Regions from separate parts of the Halomonas sp. FeN2 genome, predicted to be linked through region 2. Evidence: predicted binding sites of a transcription regulator. Region 2 holds the regulator's gene; each other region holds the start of a gene.
The links. Region 2 encodes LexA, which represses DNA repair genes until DNA is damaged. Its sites were predicted from a motif close to TACTGTNTANNTANACAGTA; they were not measured.

Region 1 (5,797 bases), 240 kb from region 2:
CTATCTCGACTGTGGCAGAGCATAAGAGTTCCTTATCACGCCAAACCTGCTGTTCAAACGTCATCCGACAGCGCCCAACGTCGGTAACGTGAGCACTAATTTCCAACGCGTCATCCAAGCAAGCCGGTTTCGCGTAATGACAGGCCAAGCGGTATACCACTAGCTGTGTACCTTCGTCTAGCAGCGTTTGCTGATTCAGGCCCAACTGGCGGAGCCATTCGCTGCGCGCACGCTCCATAAACTTCAAGTAGTTAACGTAGTAGACAATGCCGCCTGCGTCAGTATCTTCCATGTAAACGCGCAGCTGCAGGCGATAGCCCTCACTTATATGACCACTCACGGACGGCGCTCTCCTTCCATATCGGTTGCCTGTTCGTGAGGCACGCGTTCGAAGTGTAGCCACGCCTGGCGAGTGACCACACGGCCACGGGGTGTACGCATCATTAAGCCCTGCTGAATCAGATAGGGCTCAATAACATCTTCGATCGTGTCACGCTCTTCACTGATCGCAGCGGCAAGTGAATCAATGCCCACCGGTCCACCGTCAAATTTATCTATCATGGCCAACAGTAGCCGTCGATCCATATGATCCAAACCATGATGATCCACATTGAGCATATTGAGTGCCGCATCAGCCATGGCAACATCGACGACGCCGTTGCCTTTCATTTCGGCGTAATCCCGCACCCGGCGCAGCAATCGGTTGGCAATTCGCGGCGTGCCCCTTGAGCGTCTGGCCACTTCAATGGCGCCATCGTGGCTGGTTTCAACGCCTAACAAGCGCGCCGAGCGCGAGACAATTTCTGTTAGCTCTTCCAGGTTATAAAACTCAAGCCGTTGCACGATACCAAACCGATCGCGCAGCGGGGAGGTCAATAACCCTGCCCGAGTAGTAGCACCTACCAGGGTGAAGCGGGGAAGATCCAGTTTAATCGAACGCGCCGCAGGCCCTTCACCAATCATGATGTCGAGCTGAAAATCTTCCATAGCCGGGTAGAGCACTTCCTCTACCACCGGCGACAGGCGATGAATTTCATCGATAAAGAGTACGTCGCCAGGCTCTAAATTAGTCAGCATGGCGGCTAGATCGCCTGCCCGCTCGAGTACCGGCCCGGAAGTCGACTTCATACCGACGCCCATCTCGGTGGCAATAATATGCGCGAGGGTCGTTTTACCTAGCCCAGGGGGGCCAAATACCAGAGTGTGATCCAGGCTCTCTTCACGCAGCCGTGCGGCGCCGATAAAGATTTCCAGCTGTTCACGCACACGCGGCTGGCCAATATAGTCATCCAGCCGCTTGGGGCGAATCGCGTAATCAATGCGCCCCTCTCCCTGTTCAGGTTCAGCAGCGATCAGCCGATCGTGTTCTAACATAGGTGCTCTTCTTTATGGCAATTCAAAAAGGTCTATTCACAAAGCTCTATCCGCTACCCGCAATTTGTTATTTATTCCGTTCTAACCACTCATGCGTTGGGTGAGCGCGGCTTTAATAAGCGCTTCGGTAGACTGGTTGGGATCGATATCGGCGAGCATTTTCGAGGCCTCAGTCAGTTTATACCCCAAGCTGACTAACGCGGCTTCCGCATCGGCAAGACTATCGCGGGCAGAAGCACGGCCATTGGTGGCCTCAAGGGGTAGTAGCGCGTTGCTGCCATCTTCCCACTCGGGGAAACGGTCGCGCATTTCAATAATCAGCCGCTCAGCAGTTTTCTTGCCCACCCCTGGCAGTGATGTCAGCGCCTTGCTGTCGTCGTCACGGACGCAGCGCATAAAGGCGTCTTCGTCCATGCCCGACAGGATGGCTAGTGCAAGCTTGGGCCCTACGCCATTGACTTTGATCAAGGCACGGAACAAAGCACGTTCATGCTCACGGCCAAAGCCATAAAGTAAGTGGGCGTCATCACGAATGGTTAAATGGGTAAATAATGAGACGCTCTCGTTAATCGCCGGAAGTGCGACCAGCGTATTCATTGAGGTTTCCAGTTCGTAACCTACGCCATGAACGTCGATCACAATCCAGGGAGGTTGCTTTGCCACTAGCTGACCACTCAGACGTCCAATCATAAATACGCTCGCACCGGAATGAAAAAAATAGAGTGAAAAACAGGTGATTACTATAAAGCGACTCTGTACAGGTGACCAGTAGTTCAGCCATCGGCACAGCGGGAGTTACAGGGCTCTTCGTCATTCAGTATTTCTGCCAGTCTTATAGTAGACCAGTGGGAGGTAGCTTTAGCTCGCGACCGTTTAGGCTGCCAGCCTGACAACACCGGGGTATCTTCGGCACCCTTCGCCCGCTGGAAGCGGCCTCCAACAACAGATAGCTGGCTAAGTGGTTACGATCAGAAGTGTGAGACACAAAATTGCCGATTAATATTGAATCCACATTAGATGACAAATAACCAGTTAAAGCCGCCAGCGTCCAGTTGAGCGACGGCGGCCCCGAGATGGCGCGGCGGGCAAGCCATGGCTGCTAAACACAGAGCCGTTATAAGCATGGGTTAACGCAATGGCTAACGCGTCGGCGGCGTCAGCTTGTGGGGTAGCAGAGAGCTGCAGAATTGCTGTCACCATATGCTGCACCTGCTCTTTATCCGCGCCGCCCTGGCCAGTCACCGCCTGCTTTATCTGCCGCGCGGCGTATTCGGCAAGGCTTAAGCCATGATTGGCCATACACACCATTGCCGCCCCCCGAGCCTGGCCCAGCTTCAGCGCTGAATCGGGGTTTTTGGCCATAAAGACCCGCTCAATGGCCACCTGGCAGGGTCGATGCAGGCCGACGACTTCGCTAAGGCCGGCGTAAATTTGCGCCAAGCGCTGCTCCAAGGCCCCTTCTGCCGTGCGGATACAGCCACTCGCTACGTAGCAAGGTTTAACGCCAATAATATCGATCACCCCGTAACCGGTTACCCGGGAGCCAGGGTCTATGCCCAAAATGCGAATGGGTACGACGGACTTTTGCTCTTCCATGGCGTCGATACTCGTGTGACTAGAACATACAAAAACACCGACGCCACGGCGTCGGTGTTGAGCAGCCATCCAAACCGATTTATTCGGCGGCGGGTTCCGCTTTGACTTTCTGACGTAGACGGATGTTCAAATCTTTCAACTGCTCGGGGCTGACTTCGCCCGGTGCATTGGTCATCAAACAGGCAGCGCTTTGAGTTTTCGGGAAGGCGATAACTTCACGAATAGTCTTGGCACCGACCATCAGCATGACCAAGCGATCCAAGCCAAAGGCTAAGCCACCATGAGGCGGCGCACCGTACTGCAGTGCATCCAGCAGGAAGCCAAATTTCTCTTGGGCTTCTTCTTCACCAATGCCTAGAATCTCAAACACCGTGCTCTGCATGGTCTGATCGTGGATACGAATAGAGCCGCCGCCCAATTCGGTACCGTTGAGCACCATATCGTAAGCGCGTGAAAGCGCGTTGGCAGGATCGGCCTTGAGCTCTTCCGGTGTGCAGGAAGGCGCGGTAAAGGGGTGGTGCAGTGGGCTAAGGCGGCCGTTGTCGTCGGCTTCAAACATTGGGAAGTCGACTACCCACAGTGGCGCCCACTCTTGAGTATAGAGCTCCAGATCAGCACCGAGCTTGACGCGCAGCGCGCCAATGGCTTCGTTAACGATACGCGCTTTATCGGCACCGAAGAAGATGATGTCACCATCTTCTGCGCCCACGCGGTCGAGCAGCTCTTCAACGATGTTTTCCATAAACTTGACGATCGGTGACTGCAGACCTTCAAGCCCTTTGGCGCGCTCGTTGACCTTGATCCACGCCAAGCCTTTGGCACCGTAGATGCCGACAAACTTGGTGTATTCGTCGATCTCTTTGCGCGACAGCTTGGCACCACCGGGCACTTTCAGTGCCGCGACGCGACCATCATCAGCCTTGGCGGGACCAGAGAAGACGTTGAAGTTAACCTGCTGCATCAGGTCATCGACATCGGTCAGTTCCAGCGGGATACGCAGATCAGGCTTATCGGAACCGAAACGATCCATCGCCTCCTGCCAGGTCATGCGCGGAAATTCTGGCAACTCTACCTTCAGCACTTCTTGGAATAGCTGACGAATCATGGCTTCGGTAATGCCCATGATGTCGTTCTCTTCCACAAACGACGCCTCGATATCAATCTGTGTGAACTCAGGCTGACGGTCGGCGCGCAAATCTTCATCGCGGAAACACTTGGCAATTTGGTAATAGCGGTCAAAACCCGCCACCATCAACAGCTGCTTAAACAGCTGCGGCGACTGAGGCAGTGCAAAGAAACTACCCGCGTGGGTACGGCTAGGCACCAGGTAATCACGCGCACCTTCAGGTGTTGCGCGGGTGAGCACCGGCGTTTCGATGTCCAGGAAACCCTGGTTTTCGAGGTACGCGCGCACGTTATGCGAAATACGCGAGCGAAGACGCAGCTTCTCGATCATATCCGGACGACGCAGATCGATGTAGCGGTGCTTTAAGCGCACCTCTTCGCCAACTTTGCCATGCTCATCCAGCTGAAATGGCGGGGTAACGGCGGTATTGAGCACTTCAACATCTTTTGCCAACACTTCAATCATACCCGTCGGCATGTTGGCGTTTTGGGTGCCTTCTGGGCGCAGCCGAACGCGACCAGTAATACGCAGGACGAATTCACTGCGGGCACGGTCGGCATTAGCGAATGCCTCGGCGGTATCAGGGTCAACCACGAACTGAGCGATGCCGTCGCGATCGCGCATATCGAGGAAAATTACCCCACCGTGGTCACGGCGGCGATGAACCCATCCGCATACCGTAACCGTTTGATCCACCAAAGTTTCGTTTAGCTGGCCGCAATAATGGCTGCGCATGTCAAATCCTGTTCTGTTACGTGGCAATGAGTGTGTCGCGGGCGTCCCGACCCTGACTGCCGCGGCTATGCCGCGGCGCCCTTGTCTTTGGGAGTGTCGCTCTTAGCGGTAGCGCTGGCATCGCTTGATTTACCGGCATCTGCAGAGGCAGTTTTGCCATCAGCGGCCAGGTTCTTTTTGCTACCCGTTTTGAAATCAGTTTCGTACCAACCGCCGCCGGCCAAACGGAATCCCGCTGCCGAGACAAGCCGTTCCAAGCCATCACTTTGGCATGCAGGGCAATCCTTGAGAGGATCGGCGCTAATCTTCTGCAATTTTTCCATACGATGGCCGCAGGCCTTGCACTCATATTCATAGATGGGCATCTTAATGACTCCTAATAAGCTCAACCCTGACAAGCTTAGTTCTGACAGAACTGATTCTAACGACTCAGCTCTACGGAAACAGCTCTGACAAATCCAGTTCTATCTAAAAGACTCGTTCTGAAAAGAAAGAACAATGGCGAACACAAACGCTGCCAGGCTGCAATATGTGGCCTGTCGGGTTAAATTCCAAGGCTGCGGTTGATAAAGCGCCGCCATTATACCCTTTTGTGCCCCCTGACGAGCAAGGTTATACAGACCCCTGCGGTTAATGGAGAGAAGAAAATGCCCCATGCGGTGATACTGGATGCGCAAAGTCTCGGCCCCGAGATCAATTTGGCCGCCATTAAGGAGACGGTTTCAAACCTTGAGGTGTTTGAGCAGAGTACCACGCAACAAGCGCGGGAACGCCTTGCTAACGCCGATATAGCGATCGTAAACAAGGTCGTGCTGGACGCCGAAACGCTGCAGCAACTGCCAAAACTGCGGCTGATATGCGTATTGGCAACAGGCCTCAATAATATCGATCTTGAAAGTGCAAAAGAACACGACATTGACGTTAAAAACGTGGCGGCTTACGGCACCGCTAGCGTTTCCCAACACA
Region 2 (5,797 bases):
TCGAGTCCAGCGACTCTAATGCTTCTTTATCCAACTTTGACATCTACCAACTCCACGGCGGGTGAAAAGCTTTATTTAAGTAAGGGATTTAATCAGCGCTGGGCTTCGGCTTATCCGCTAGCGCTTCCAACTTAGCATGAGTACGACGCCAACGGCCCAGTGCACTCAGCGCGTCTAGGTCTGGCCGTGCTCGGCTATAACGCAGTTTAGCGGGGCGTTTAGAATTGATTCCTTGGCATGCTTCCATCACTTCAAGCGCAGCGGCCCGGTCATTACAAACCAATAGCATATCGCACCCAGCTGCCAGCGCTGCCTGGGCACGCGCTTTGGGGTCTCCCGCTTCGTGGGCGCCTGCCATACTCAGATCATCAGAAAAAACGCAGCCTTTAAAGCCAAGCGATTCCCGCAACATACCCAACCAACTGGGTGAAAATCCTGCTGGGCGCGTATCGAAAGCACTATAAATAACGTGCGCCGGCATGACCCCATCTAACTGCGGGGCTAATTGGGTAAAGGGCACAAGATCGTGCTGTTTAATCACTTCCAGCGGGCGATCGTCTACTGGCAAGGCAACGTGGGAGTCCGCCGCAACCCCGCCGTGGCCGGGAAAGTGCTTGCCCACAGCAGCCATACCGGCATCATGAAGCCCTTGAATAAAGGCGCTACCTAGTTGCGCCACGTGCTGGGGGTCACTACTAAAACTACGATCGCCGATAACGCTGGACAGACCGCTCTCAACATCTAATACCGGGGCGAAGCTCAGATCCAAACCACAGGCAGCCATCTCCATACCTAACAACCAGCCGGCATCTTTGGCTAACGCCAGCCCCTCTTCCGGGGTGGTGCGGTAGCTCTCACCGATACGCGCCATGGCTGGCAGGCGTGTTAACCCCTCTTTGATGCGTTGAACGCGACCGCCCTCTTGATCCACGGCGAGCAGTAAATCAGCACGCACGCGGCGAATATCGCTGCAGAGCTTGCGAACCTGATAGCCATTTTCGACATTGCGGGCAAACAGAATAACGCCCCCGACCGTCGGGTCTAGCAGCAAGCGCTTTTCTGCAGCCGTCAATTTGGTGCCTTCAAGGTCAAGCATGACCGGGCCTAACGGTTGAGTCATCGTGATAGGTCCATTAAAAGGGGCGATGATTCTAGACGATCGTCTAGCGGTGTCAAAATCTGTGTAGTTTTGCCAAGGCAATCGTCGTTGGCAATCGATAAACTTCGATGATGAGGGCAGGTTTCCGCGAGGGCGCTGTTACCCCATCCATGGGCGCTACTTTCGCCGTCCCTGAAGCGAAAGACCCTCGCTTCAACCTACCCTCCCCATGTGATCATGGATTTTGAAACAATTGAAAAAGGTCAATCAAAGGATTGGCGGCCACCGTGCAACCAAACAGGTGTTCCCGGCAACGCTAACGAAAAGATATAGAGCAGATCAGGATTGCGTACACGAATACAGCCGTGGGACGCAGCTACTCCCATAGGCTCTTCATACGGCGTCCCGTGCAGGTAGATATAGCGCCTTTGCGAGTCCACCTGACCACCGCGGTTCACGCCTTTTTCCAAGCCACACAGCCACAGTATGCGGGTCAAAATCCAATCACGCTCAGGATGCTCTTTGGCGAGTTCGGGCGAAAAGGTCTCGCCCGTCCAGCGACGACCGCGAAACACCGCATTTTCGGGCATGTCTCCACCAATAGCGGCTCGCACATAATGCCAGCCGTGGGGCGTTTTACCACTGCCATTGCGCTCCCCGCTTCCAGCAGCACCGGAGGAGATTGCACACTCATGGAGCACTTTAGGCCCTCGCCAACAGCGCAGCGCCTGTTGGGTAGTATCAATCTCCAGCCAGATATTCTCAGTGGGAGGTAGCTCAGCTAGCGTAGGCGTTCGCATGTTTTCCTTCTTCAGGTTTGGCTTCTTCAAGGGTCATGGGTAACGGCGCATTCATGGCAGCCACAACGACAGGAAGCAAGCGTCTGACCAAATCACGCACCGAGACCTGTTCGTGGTAATCCTTCTCCGCGATATCGCGCAGTGCATCGAGGCCAGAAAGGGTAAATATTACCGTCCCAAGCATAAAGTGTAGCCGCCAAAAGCGCTCAGCGTCAGGCAGATCCGGCGTTGCTTTACGTACAAGCTCGGTGAAGCGGGTAAACACATCACCATACTCTTGCTGGATATAGCGCCTGAGATGCCCCTGTGCCTGGCTGTAGGCAAGACCGAGCAAGCGCATGAACACTTTTAAGCTATTACGTTCGGCGGGTACCGCAAGAACGGTGGTGGCCATGGTTTCGAGCAGTGTTTCAAGTGGAATAACACGACCAGCGTGTTGGCCTTCCAGCTCATCCAGCGCGGTATGAAAACGCTGAGTAAAAGGATCCAAATAGCGGGAAAAAACGGCCTGAATCAGGGCTTTTTTGGAACCAAAATGGTAATTAACAGCGGCCAGGTTAACGCGCGCTTTGCTAGTGATGTTGCGCAGCGAAGTTTCGGCAAAACCCCGCTCTGCAAACAGCACCTCAGCAGTATCGAGTATACGGGTCACCGTATCAGATTGAGCCATGTCGCTCTCCAGGGAAACAGGTGTTTAAAACATAGCAAAATACTATGCCATAACCTTGGTGGGCTCAACGCTTGATTTACTGACAAAATGTGGCAGGTTAAATAAGCAGAAACTTAGTTTCAAACGATTAAGGGGCCTCTGTTTAACGTAATGAGCGAAGACCAGACAAGGCAAAAATCAACGAAAAAGCGGAGTTTACGGGTTGTAAATGAGCATTTTGAGGCGATTTTTAACGCCGTATGGTCGAGCGCAATAGTTAATCAGAGGTTTCTTAGGAAAATTGTATAGACATAGTCGATAGGCACTGACAGGCCATATACTGGACAGAGGAACATACTGTATACTTAAACACTTATTGATTAAGTCGACATTTAGCTTGTTACTGTCTATTCACTATTTATGGAGTCTGGTATGTCGCGTCCGCTAACCGCTCGCCAACAGCACGTGTTTGATTTTATCGTTAAGACTATGGGCGAATTTGGCTACCCTCCTACCCGTGCTGAGATTGCCAAAGCACTCGGCTTCCGCTCCCCCAATGCGGCTGAAGAGCACCTGCGCGCGCTGGAACGCAAAGGCGTTATTCGCATTATCCGCAACACGTCTCGAGGCATTCGCCTGCCCAACCAGGAACCTCAAGAGACCCTCGATAGCGCAGTCACCGCGTTACCCGCTGCCAACGTTGAACCCCTGCCCGCTGGCCTGCCAGTGATCGGTGAGGTGGCCGCTGGAAGCCCCATTTTAGCCGCTGAACATATTGATCGTTACTGCCCCCTGCCGGCTGAGTACTTCACGCCCAAAGCTGACTACCTGCTGCGTGTGCGCGGGCTTTCCATGAAGGATATTGGCATTTTGGAGGGTGATTTATTGGCGGTTCATCGCACCGAACGAGTGCGCGATGGCCAGATCGTGGTTGCCCGCTTAGACGATGAAGTAACGGTTAAACGCTTCAAACGCCAGGGGCATCAAGTGACGCTGTTTGCAGAGAACCCTGATTTTGCGCCCATTGAAATCGACCTGCGCTCCCAATCCCTCGATATCGAAGGCGTTGGAGTCGGAGTGATTCGAGGCGGTAACGGCCAGGCACTCGGCTAGCAGCCTGTCGGACTTAACACTGATCTACTGCGAATCCCGGTATTTTGGCCAACTTTATTCGATCGATTTCGTTAAATAGCGCGCTATTCGCCTCAATCGATCGATAAATTTGGCTCAAAATCCGTGCTTCTCGCGACGATCGGTCAAGCCCGACAGGCTGCTAGCCCCCACACTATTGCATGTCGATATAGCGGTGGTCATTGAAGGTGGCCACCCAGTTAGGGTGATAGACCAATAAAATACTTAGCAGCATGCCGGTAATAAACGCCTCTGAAGGCATTAACAAGGGCAGGAAGCGCGCGTACTCCTGGGCAAGGTAGATCGCCTCAGGGTCAGTCCCTGCGACGATAATCAGCACTACCGCCGCCAGACCTCCCCCTAGCGTTGCCAGCGCCGCGCCGAAAAAACCGCAGGCAAACAGAAAGACCATCAAGTTATCCGGCAGGCGGCGATCTACCAGCCGCCATACCGTGCCAATAACGGCCGCCGGAACGATCCCGGTAACCAGCACATTTGCCCCCAACAACATCCATTCATTGCGACCAATCACCACCATGGCGATATTGATCAGCACGTTGCTGATCAGCGCTAACGGCGCTTTAAAAACCAGTGTCATCAATACCGTAAAGACAAGGTGCAGCGTTAGCCAATCAACCGCCTGCGCGCGAAGCTGCCACATAAGCATCACCGCCAGCGTGGCGCCTAACCAGCGGTGCTGAAGCGCGGTATCCTCGATCAATACCTGCCAGGGCCGCCGCCAAAGTGTCCACGCTATCACGCCCAGCGAGAGTAGCCAGGTGAGCAGCAGCGCCCAGGGCGCTAGTACACTTTGCGCAAATGACATGGCGGCCTCTAGGGTTGATGAGCGTTAACTAAATACCACTGTCTTGTTGCCGTGCACCAGCACGCGATCTTCCAAGTGCCAGCGCAAGCCCCGAGCGAGCACGGCTTTTTCTACATCACGTCCAAAGCGCACTAGATCAGTGGGTGTGTGGCAGTGGCTAACACGATGGATATCCTGTTCGATGATAGGACCTGCGTCGAGTTCCTCGGTTACATAGTGACAGGTAGCGCCGATCAGTTTAACGCCACGCTGGTAAGCTTGATGGTAAGGCTTAGCCCCGGCAAAAGAGGGCAAAAAGCTGTGGTGAATATTGATCACTCGCCCCGCATAGCGCGCGCACAGCTCGGGGGGCAGTATTTGCATATAGCGCGCCAGCACCACGCAGTCAGCGCGAGCGCTGTCGATTTCAGCTTGAACCTTGGCAAACGACGCTTGCTTATTGTCGGGGTCGACCGGCACATGGTGGTAAGGAATGCCGTACCACTCGGTCAGCGAACGCATATCGTCATGGTTGGAGATAACCCCAACAATATCGCAATCCAGCTCACCCGCCTGCCAGCGGTAAAGTAGATCTACCAAGCAGTGTGACTCCCGCGACACCATCAGCACTACGCGGCGACGCTGCTGGGTATCCACCAGTGACCACTGCATATTGAATTCGCTGGCCACCGGTTCAAACGCCGCGCGCAGTGCTTCCACCGACATACCCACCGAATCCGCCAGAATTTCATAGCGCATAAAAAAGCAGCCGGTTTCTAAATCAGAGTGCTGGCTGGCTTCGGTGATGGAGCCACCCTGCTGGGCAATAAAGTTTGAAACCCGTGCAACAATACCTACCCGATCAGGACAGGAAACCACTAAACGATAATAATGAGACATGTGAGCTACTCTTGACCTATTTCTAAGGTAATTATGACAAACCAGCGGCTTAGGCTGCATATTGTATCGGAAGGCCAAGGATGATTGTTAGCCGCCCCTGCCTTCCCGTATAGTTAAGTCACTACTTTTTAGGTTTTTCATAACAGATGCATTCATCACGCGTTCAAATTCGTCCCCGTCGTCGTCCACCGCTGCGCATTTTGCCGCTGGGGGGTTGCGGTGAGATTGGAATGAATCTAACGCTATACGGCTATGACGAGCACTGGATAGCCGTGGACTGCGGCATGATGATCCGCCAGGATCTTCCCAACTCGCCGCTGCAGGTACCCAATCTCGATACGCCGAAAGCACTAGGGATCGTGCCCAAAGCGCTATTTATCACCCATGGCCACGAAGACCACATTGGTGCGGTC
Region 3 (5,797 bases), 880 kb from region 2:
AAAATATTGGGGGAGTGCAGTGAGTAGACGAAATTTTACTATTGAAGAAGTCTCCGTTGATGACTTGTTGCTAGATGTTGGGAATGCACGTATCAGAACCGGTGCAGATCAGCGAGATTGCATTGAAAAAATATTAGCGAAAGAAGATCAAATGCTTACGCTAATACAGGATATTGCTGAAAATGGTTTAACAACTATGCCCATTTTAATTCAGCCACTAGATGATGGTAAATGGCTAGTATGGGATGGTAATAGGCGTACGACAGCGCTTAAACTGCTAAGACATCCTGAACGCTGTCCAGTAGAATATTTGAAGCCAAAAATAAAAAAAATCGCAGAGGAATTCACAGATAGCATTTTAGATAAAGTTGAGTGCCTTTCAAGTAATGATATTCAATCTTTAGAGAAAGAAGTTATTGCAAGACATTCTGGGGCTATGGGAGGGGCTGGGCAACTCCCTTGGGCTGCTTATATGAAAGCTGTTTTTTCATTGAATCATAATGGTGCAACAGATTATAGGCGAGCTGGGAAATATTTGCTTTGGGCTGAATCTAAAGGGTTGGTTGTCGAGGATGATTTTCCGATAACTAATTTACACCGATTTTTTACTAAAGAAAACATTGTTTTGCTAGGCTTTGAAGTGCAAAGCGATGACTCTTTAAAACTGATGATTCCAGAAGTTACTGCTAAATCGATGGCAGTTAAAATTATTTCGGATTTTGGTGGTGGGAAACCAGTAAGGGAAGTTTTTTCACCAGAAAGTGCCAAATCTTACCTGTATGAAGTAAGAGAAAGTGTTGGCCTAAACGCTAATTGTGAAAATCAAGATGTTAGCAATTTTGATACAGGAGCTAGAGCAGAAGGTGAGTCAGGTTTAAATAGCCAAGAAAGCTCAAGTTCGAATGAAACAGCCGGCATTAATCACGAAAGTGCATCTAATAATAGTCAGTCTAATGGTTCTAATGATGTTGAACCTGAAAAGCCAGCTGGAACCGGGTCACAAGTAAAAGGTACTGTTTCTGCCTCATGGGAACGTCCCGGCCTTTTCCCACGAGGTAAGGATGGAATTCCAATTCCTAGCGTACATAAAAAGGCTAAGAATATCGTGGCGGAGCTTAGAAGGCTAAAAACGAACGGTAATAAAAGCACTCCAGGAACACCAATTGCAGTTGCAATGCTATTAAGAGCTTTAATTGAAATTAGTACGGAAAATTATTGTAATAATTTTAGTGATGTAAAAAAAGATCAAGATTTTACTAAGCAAGTAGCTAAAGTTGCTGATCATATGTTGGATAGTGGGTTTATAGCTAAGGATCAACATGAAGTTGTGATGCGACAAACCCGTTCTTCAGAAAGTATGCTTCATATAAAAACTATTCAAAAATATGTTCATTCAGCATCATTTCATCCCACGGGGCAAATTTTGAATAGCCTATGGGATGAGATTTCAGTTTATATAGGAGTCTGTTGGAGAGCAAAGCCTTCTTAACGACGAAGCGTAGGACTATCATGTAACATTAAGTTGTCATAAAACATGATTTCAGTTGCATTTGGTCTTGATAAGTGAGTGGAGTAACGTAAAGAAAATTCCACGTTTCGCTCTTGAGAGTATAAGGCTCTTATAGGTTCACAGTTGTCGTAAGTGACAAGCCAAGGATGGCGAATCTTTCTTACTGTATCCGCAATTTTAGAGTGATCTTCAGGTTGATAGTGGTTTCTGTATAGCTGGCTGCCCTTAACATAATAAGGGGGATCTAAGTAAACAAGGCACTTGCTATCTTCTTCAGGTAGCTTCCTTGCTATTAGCTCTAGGGCATCCAAATTGTAAACGTTTATATGGTTTTTAAGTGAGTTTATGCTTTTGATTCTTTTTAATAATTTTTCCTTGTTGTAGCGAGCATCAATTTTATATTTTCCTTCTTGCTTTTTTCCACCAATAACGCCAGCCGATATTATTCCTGATCTATTCGTTCTATTGAGAAAGAATGTGGCGAAACCAAGTTCGGTTGTGCTATGTTTTTCCGGGTTATTAACTATGTCTTTTTGTTGATACCAACTATCCATGTTGGTTTCAGTTTTTGAAAATAGTTCGGAGAATTTTTCTTCATCATTTAATATCGCCCACCAGAAAGCATAAATTGCTGGATCAGCATCATTAATAATTATGTTGTTAACATATCCATTCGTTAATAAATAGATAGCAGCGCCTGCGCCACCTGCATAAGGTTCTACGTAATATCCACCGCTGATGCCGTTATGCCGCATTAAGCTACCCAGCCATTCACCAAGGCGTGCTTTTCCTCCTGGGTAGCGAAGGGGAGTAACAAATGAGCGGGGCGATGACATATTGACTCTCAATTTTGGATATTTGGCAGTTTCGAATTTGGTGCTTATTTTCACGGATTTTTAAAGAAAATAATAGGTATTTAGTTTTTGTCGTGGGGCTTGATCAATCACAACATTTTGATTTTTATTAAAATTTTTCGACATTTCTCTTTGCCGCCCCCTCATCTGTATACGCTACCATCAACTCATCCCAACTCGTCGTATAGCGCGGGCTTCGGTTCGCGCAGCGGAGGTGCCAGGGGGCGTTCTTTTCCGGTAGTCCTAGACGTACAGTTCCCTTTCCCATCTTCTCGTTTAGCGCGTCCATGGTGGCCATTAGCTTCTGGCTGCGCTGGCGTTCTTCTTCCGTTTGCGGTGTGTCCATTAGGCTGAGTTGCTGGCGGTTCTCGTCGGTCAGGTCGATCAGCATAACGCCCGCTTTCTTGTAGCCGTACTTGGGCCGGTAGATCTTGCGTAGCGCCTCCTGAGCGGCGTGGAGTATGTCGCGGGTGTCTTGGCTCGGGCGTTCCATTTCTACCGCCAGGCTGGGGGAGTATTGGGGCAGGTCGGGACGGAAGCGATCGGTTTTGAGAAACACCAGCACGGCGCGAGCGAGGCTCTTCTGCTCGCGTAGCTTTTCGGCGCCTCGTTGGGCATGTTGGCGAACGGCGCCTTGTAGGTCGCAGAGCTGTGAAGTGGGGCGGCCGAACGATCGGCTGGTCATGATGCGCTGGCGTGGCTCGTTGAAGTCGTTCATCTCCAGGCAGCTGATGCCGCGCAGTTCCAGCACCGTGCGCTCCATATTGACCGAAAACTTACGCCGCAGGCGTTTGGCGTCCGCTTCGCGGAGATCCCAGGCGGTGTTGATGCCCAGGATCTGCAGGCGCTCGTTTAGCCGGCGGCCGACGCCCCATACATCGCTCACCTTGATTTGCTGCAGCAGGTGCCTGGCTTCGTCGCTTTCCGCGTGAAGGATACACACGCCGGGGTAGCCGGGGTGCTTCTTGGCAATGCGGTTGGCCAGCTTGGCGAGGGTGTGGGTCGCGGCTACACCAACACACACTGGGATGCCGGTGTAGCGGCGGATCTTCGCGTGCAGGGATTTGGCGTGTTCCAGCAGTGCTTCCGGCTCGAAGCCATCCATGCGCACGAACATTTCATCAATGGAGTAGGGCTCTACCCCGGCGGTCTCCTGTTCCAGGATGCCTTGCACCCGGTGGGACATATCGCCGTAAAGCTCGTAGTTGGAGGAGTGCAACACGATCTCGCCGCGATCGACCAGGTGGCGCACCTGGTGGGCGGGGGTGCCCATCTCGATACCCAGCGCTTTGAGCTCATTTGAGCGGGCGATAATGCAGCCATCGTTGTTGGACATGATGCCCACGGGGCGGCCTTCCAGCTTGGGGTTGAACACCCGTTCACAGCTGACGTAGAAATTGTTGCAGTCCACCAGCCCAATCATAATTTGCTTCCGCTCTTGTGTAAGACTGTTAATTTATACAGTATTAGGCTCAAGGAAAGCGACAGGCAAACGCTAATGTACGTCGCTTAATGTGGAGCAAGCACAGGGCAACAGCATGCGAGTAAATTACTTGGGGCCAGCAGTGGTGGGCGTGGAGCACCCGGCAGTGGCCGAAATGGATAGCCGAAAATTTCCCCCCAGCTGCTTTCTGGTGGAGATAAGCGAGGACGCACGCCCAGGTGGGCCGTGGATGGAGGGCGATGTGCTGGTGGTGGATGAGGCGCGTTCGTTCGGCCACGGGGATCTGGTGGTGGCTGAGATGGAAGGGGAGTTCCGATTGTTTAAATCCCACCGCGTGGGTAGCCGTTGTCGGTTGCTGCCCACCGCTGGTGGCCAGGGGTGTTTTATCACCGCTAAGCAGTATCGCGGGGTGGTGGTGAGGCAGGCTAGGTGTTGGGCGGTGTAGGTGAACCCTTACATTGCGTAACGGGAAATTACTTGTTTGCAACTTAGAGAAACTTTGCCATAGTGAAAGTGTCGCCTAAGAGCACGCGTGGCGGTAACGCTTCGCCAGAAGATTGCGGCAATCAAAACCCCCGACCATGTGGAGTGGTCGGGGGTTTTGTTTTGAAGCTAATAATTAGGACAGGCGAAAAACGGACTTCTGAGCACGTTTCTGCGCTTCTTCGGCGCTCAGGCTGACTTTGACATTGCCTTGCCGTTTTGCGGCAAGATAGCGCTTACGTGCGGCCTCAATGGTTGCCGCCTTGCGCTGCTGCTGTGTGATGTGATCAGTCGCGTATAAATGCATAGCATGTTCCTCTAATAATGCCCATGCCGCCTCCTAAAAACGGGCTGAACATTATGTCATGGGAATGCGCGGCTTTCCTTCCACCTGGCAACGCTACGGTGAGCCTCACCGTGTCTCTATATACCCCCGTTCAATGTAATTGTGGGTCACTTCGCGAAGGATCCTAGTCATAAAGTTGTAAGAGATCTCTTACAAATCTTGTCGGCGATGTCTTACATCAATGGTGGTGCTTTTCTGTCAAGCTGGATATGACGCTTGGATGCGCGAGCTGGAAGGAATCAGCTTTTCTGTAAGGAGACGGATGCCAAAAGCCCTCGGCCAACGGATGGCCGGGGGTTGTCTGGTGTTGATTGTTAAGGGCCCAGCCCGATAATTCCCACCGACACCTCTGCGTTAATACTCACCGCCTCTCCATCCTAATACTGCAGGTATACCCCCGCGCCGTGAAATTGTGGGTGACTTCGTCAATGATCCAGGGCGTGGCGTTGATCTCTGGCTTGTAGCCTTGGGCTGTGACCGGGGTTTCGGGGGAGATGTCTGCCCTCCCCAGCGTTAGCTCAAACTCTGCCAGGCCGCGCTGGATGCGTTGCCATTCACTGCGAGCGGCGCCCAGGGCGTTGACTTCTGTGACGTAGGAGGAAGGGGGGTGCCGTTTGTTTAAATCCCGCCGCGTGGGTAGTCGGTGCCGGTTGTTGCCCACCGCTGGTGGGCAGGGCTGCTTTGTGACCGTGCAGCAGTTCAAGGGCGTGGTGGTTAGGCAGGCGCGGTGTTGGGCGGTGTAAGCGATCTCTTACAAATTTTGTCGGCGTTGGCTTACATAAAATTAGGCAAAAAATTACCAAGCTGTAAGTGTCGCCTAATAGCACGCGTTACCTTAGGGTTTCGCCAGAAGATTGCGGCACTGGGATGAGCCCCAGCCATGGAGGACTGGGTGTTAATTCCTAACTGAATGAGCGCACTCTAAAATATAATGGCGCTGCCGGATAAGACTTATACCTACATCCATAATTGCCAAGCATAAGCCTACAAAGGGAATGGTTCGCTTCATCAGCCAAAGCCTTATCGCACGCGCTATTGGGGAGCGCAAGGTTTCAACAGCCTGCTTGATAGCTTCACTGATAGTAAAGTCATTAATAAGTAGTTCTATATAGTTCCTGAGCTTATTGTTATCGCCTTGCTCAAGTGAATCAGCCATCCCA

Region 1: ruvA (Holliday junction branch migration protein RuvA) is a predicted target of LexA. The motif match lies at 2,126-2,145, and genes of this name have one in related genera.
Region 3: KF947_RS17835 (Y-family DNA polymerase) is a predicted target of LexA. The motif match lies at 3,811-3,830, and genes of this name have one in related genera.

The regions. Positions count from the first base shown of each region.
Region 1 is NZ_CP074200.1:195,625-201,421, forward strand. It holds gene ybgC (tol-pal system-associated acyl-CoA thioesterase) at 1-340, opposite strand, end outside; gene ruvB (Holliday junction branch migration DNA helicase RuvB) at 337-1,374, opposite strand; gene ruvA (Holliday junction branch migration protein RuvA) at 1,456-2,064, opposite strand; gene ruvC (crossover junction endodeoxyribonuclease RuvC) at 2,407-2,970, opposite strand; gene aspS (aspartate--tRNA ligase) at 3,050-4,831, opposite strand; gene KF947_RS00935 (FmdB family zinc ribbon protein) at 4,897-5,196, opposite strand; gene KF947_RS00940 (D-2-hydroxyacid dehydrogenase) at 5,479-5,797, shown strand, end outside.
Region 2 is NZ_CP074200.1:4,749,268-4,755,064, reverse strand. It holds gene KF947_RS21950 (hypoxanthine-guanine phosphoribosyltransferase) at 1-43, opposite strand, end outside; gene nagZ (beta-N-acetylhexosaminidase) at 89-1,120, opposite strand; gene KF947_RS21940 (L,D-transpeptidase) at 1,363-1,899, opposite strand; gene KF947_RS21935 (TetR/AcrR family transcriptional regulator) at 1,877-2,569, opposite strand; gene lexA (transcriptional repressor LexA) at 2,981-3,661, shown strand; gene KF947_RS21925 (energy-coupling factor ABC transporter permease) at 3,834-4,505, opposite strand; gene purU (formyltetrahydrofolate deformylase) at 4,530-5,384, opposite strand; gene KF947_RS21915 (ribonuclease J) at 5,615-5,797, shown strand, end outside.
Region 3 is NZ_CP074200.1:3,873,959-3,879,755, forward strand. It holds gene KF947_RS17825 (ParB/Srx family N-terminal domain-containing protein) at 20-1,489, shown strand; gene KF947_RS17830 (DNA adenine methylase) at 1,486-2,346, opposite strand; gene KF947_RS17835 (Y-family DNA polymerase) at 2,474-3,787, opposite strand; gene KF947_RS17840 (hypothetical protein) at 3,903-4,253, shown strand; gene KF947_RS17845 (hypothetical protein) at 4,428-4,598, opposite strand; gene KF947_RS17850 (hypothetical protein) at 4,999-5,340, opposite strand; gene KF947_RS17855 (hypothetical protein) at 5,533-5,797, opposite strand, start outside.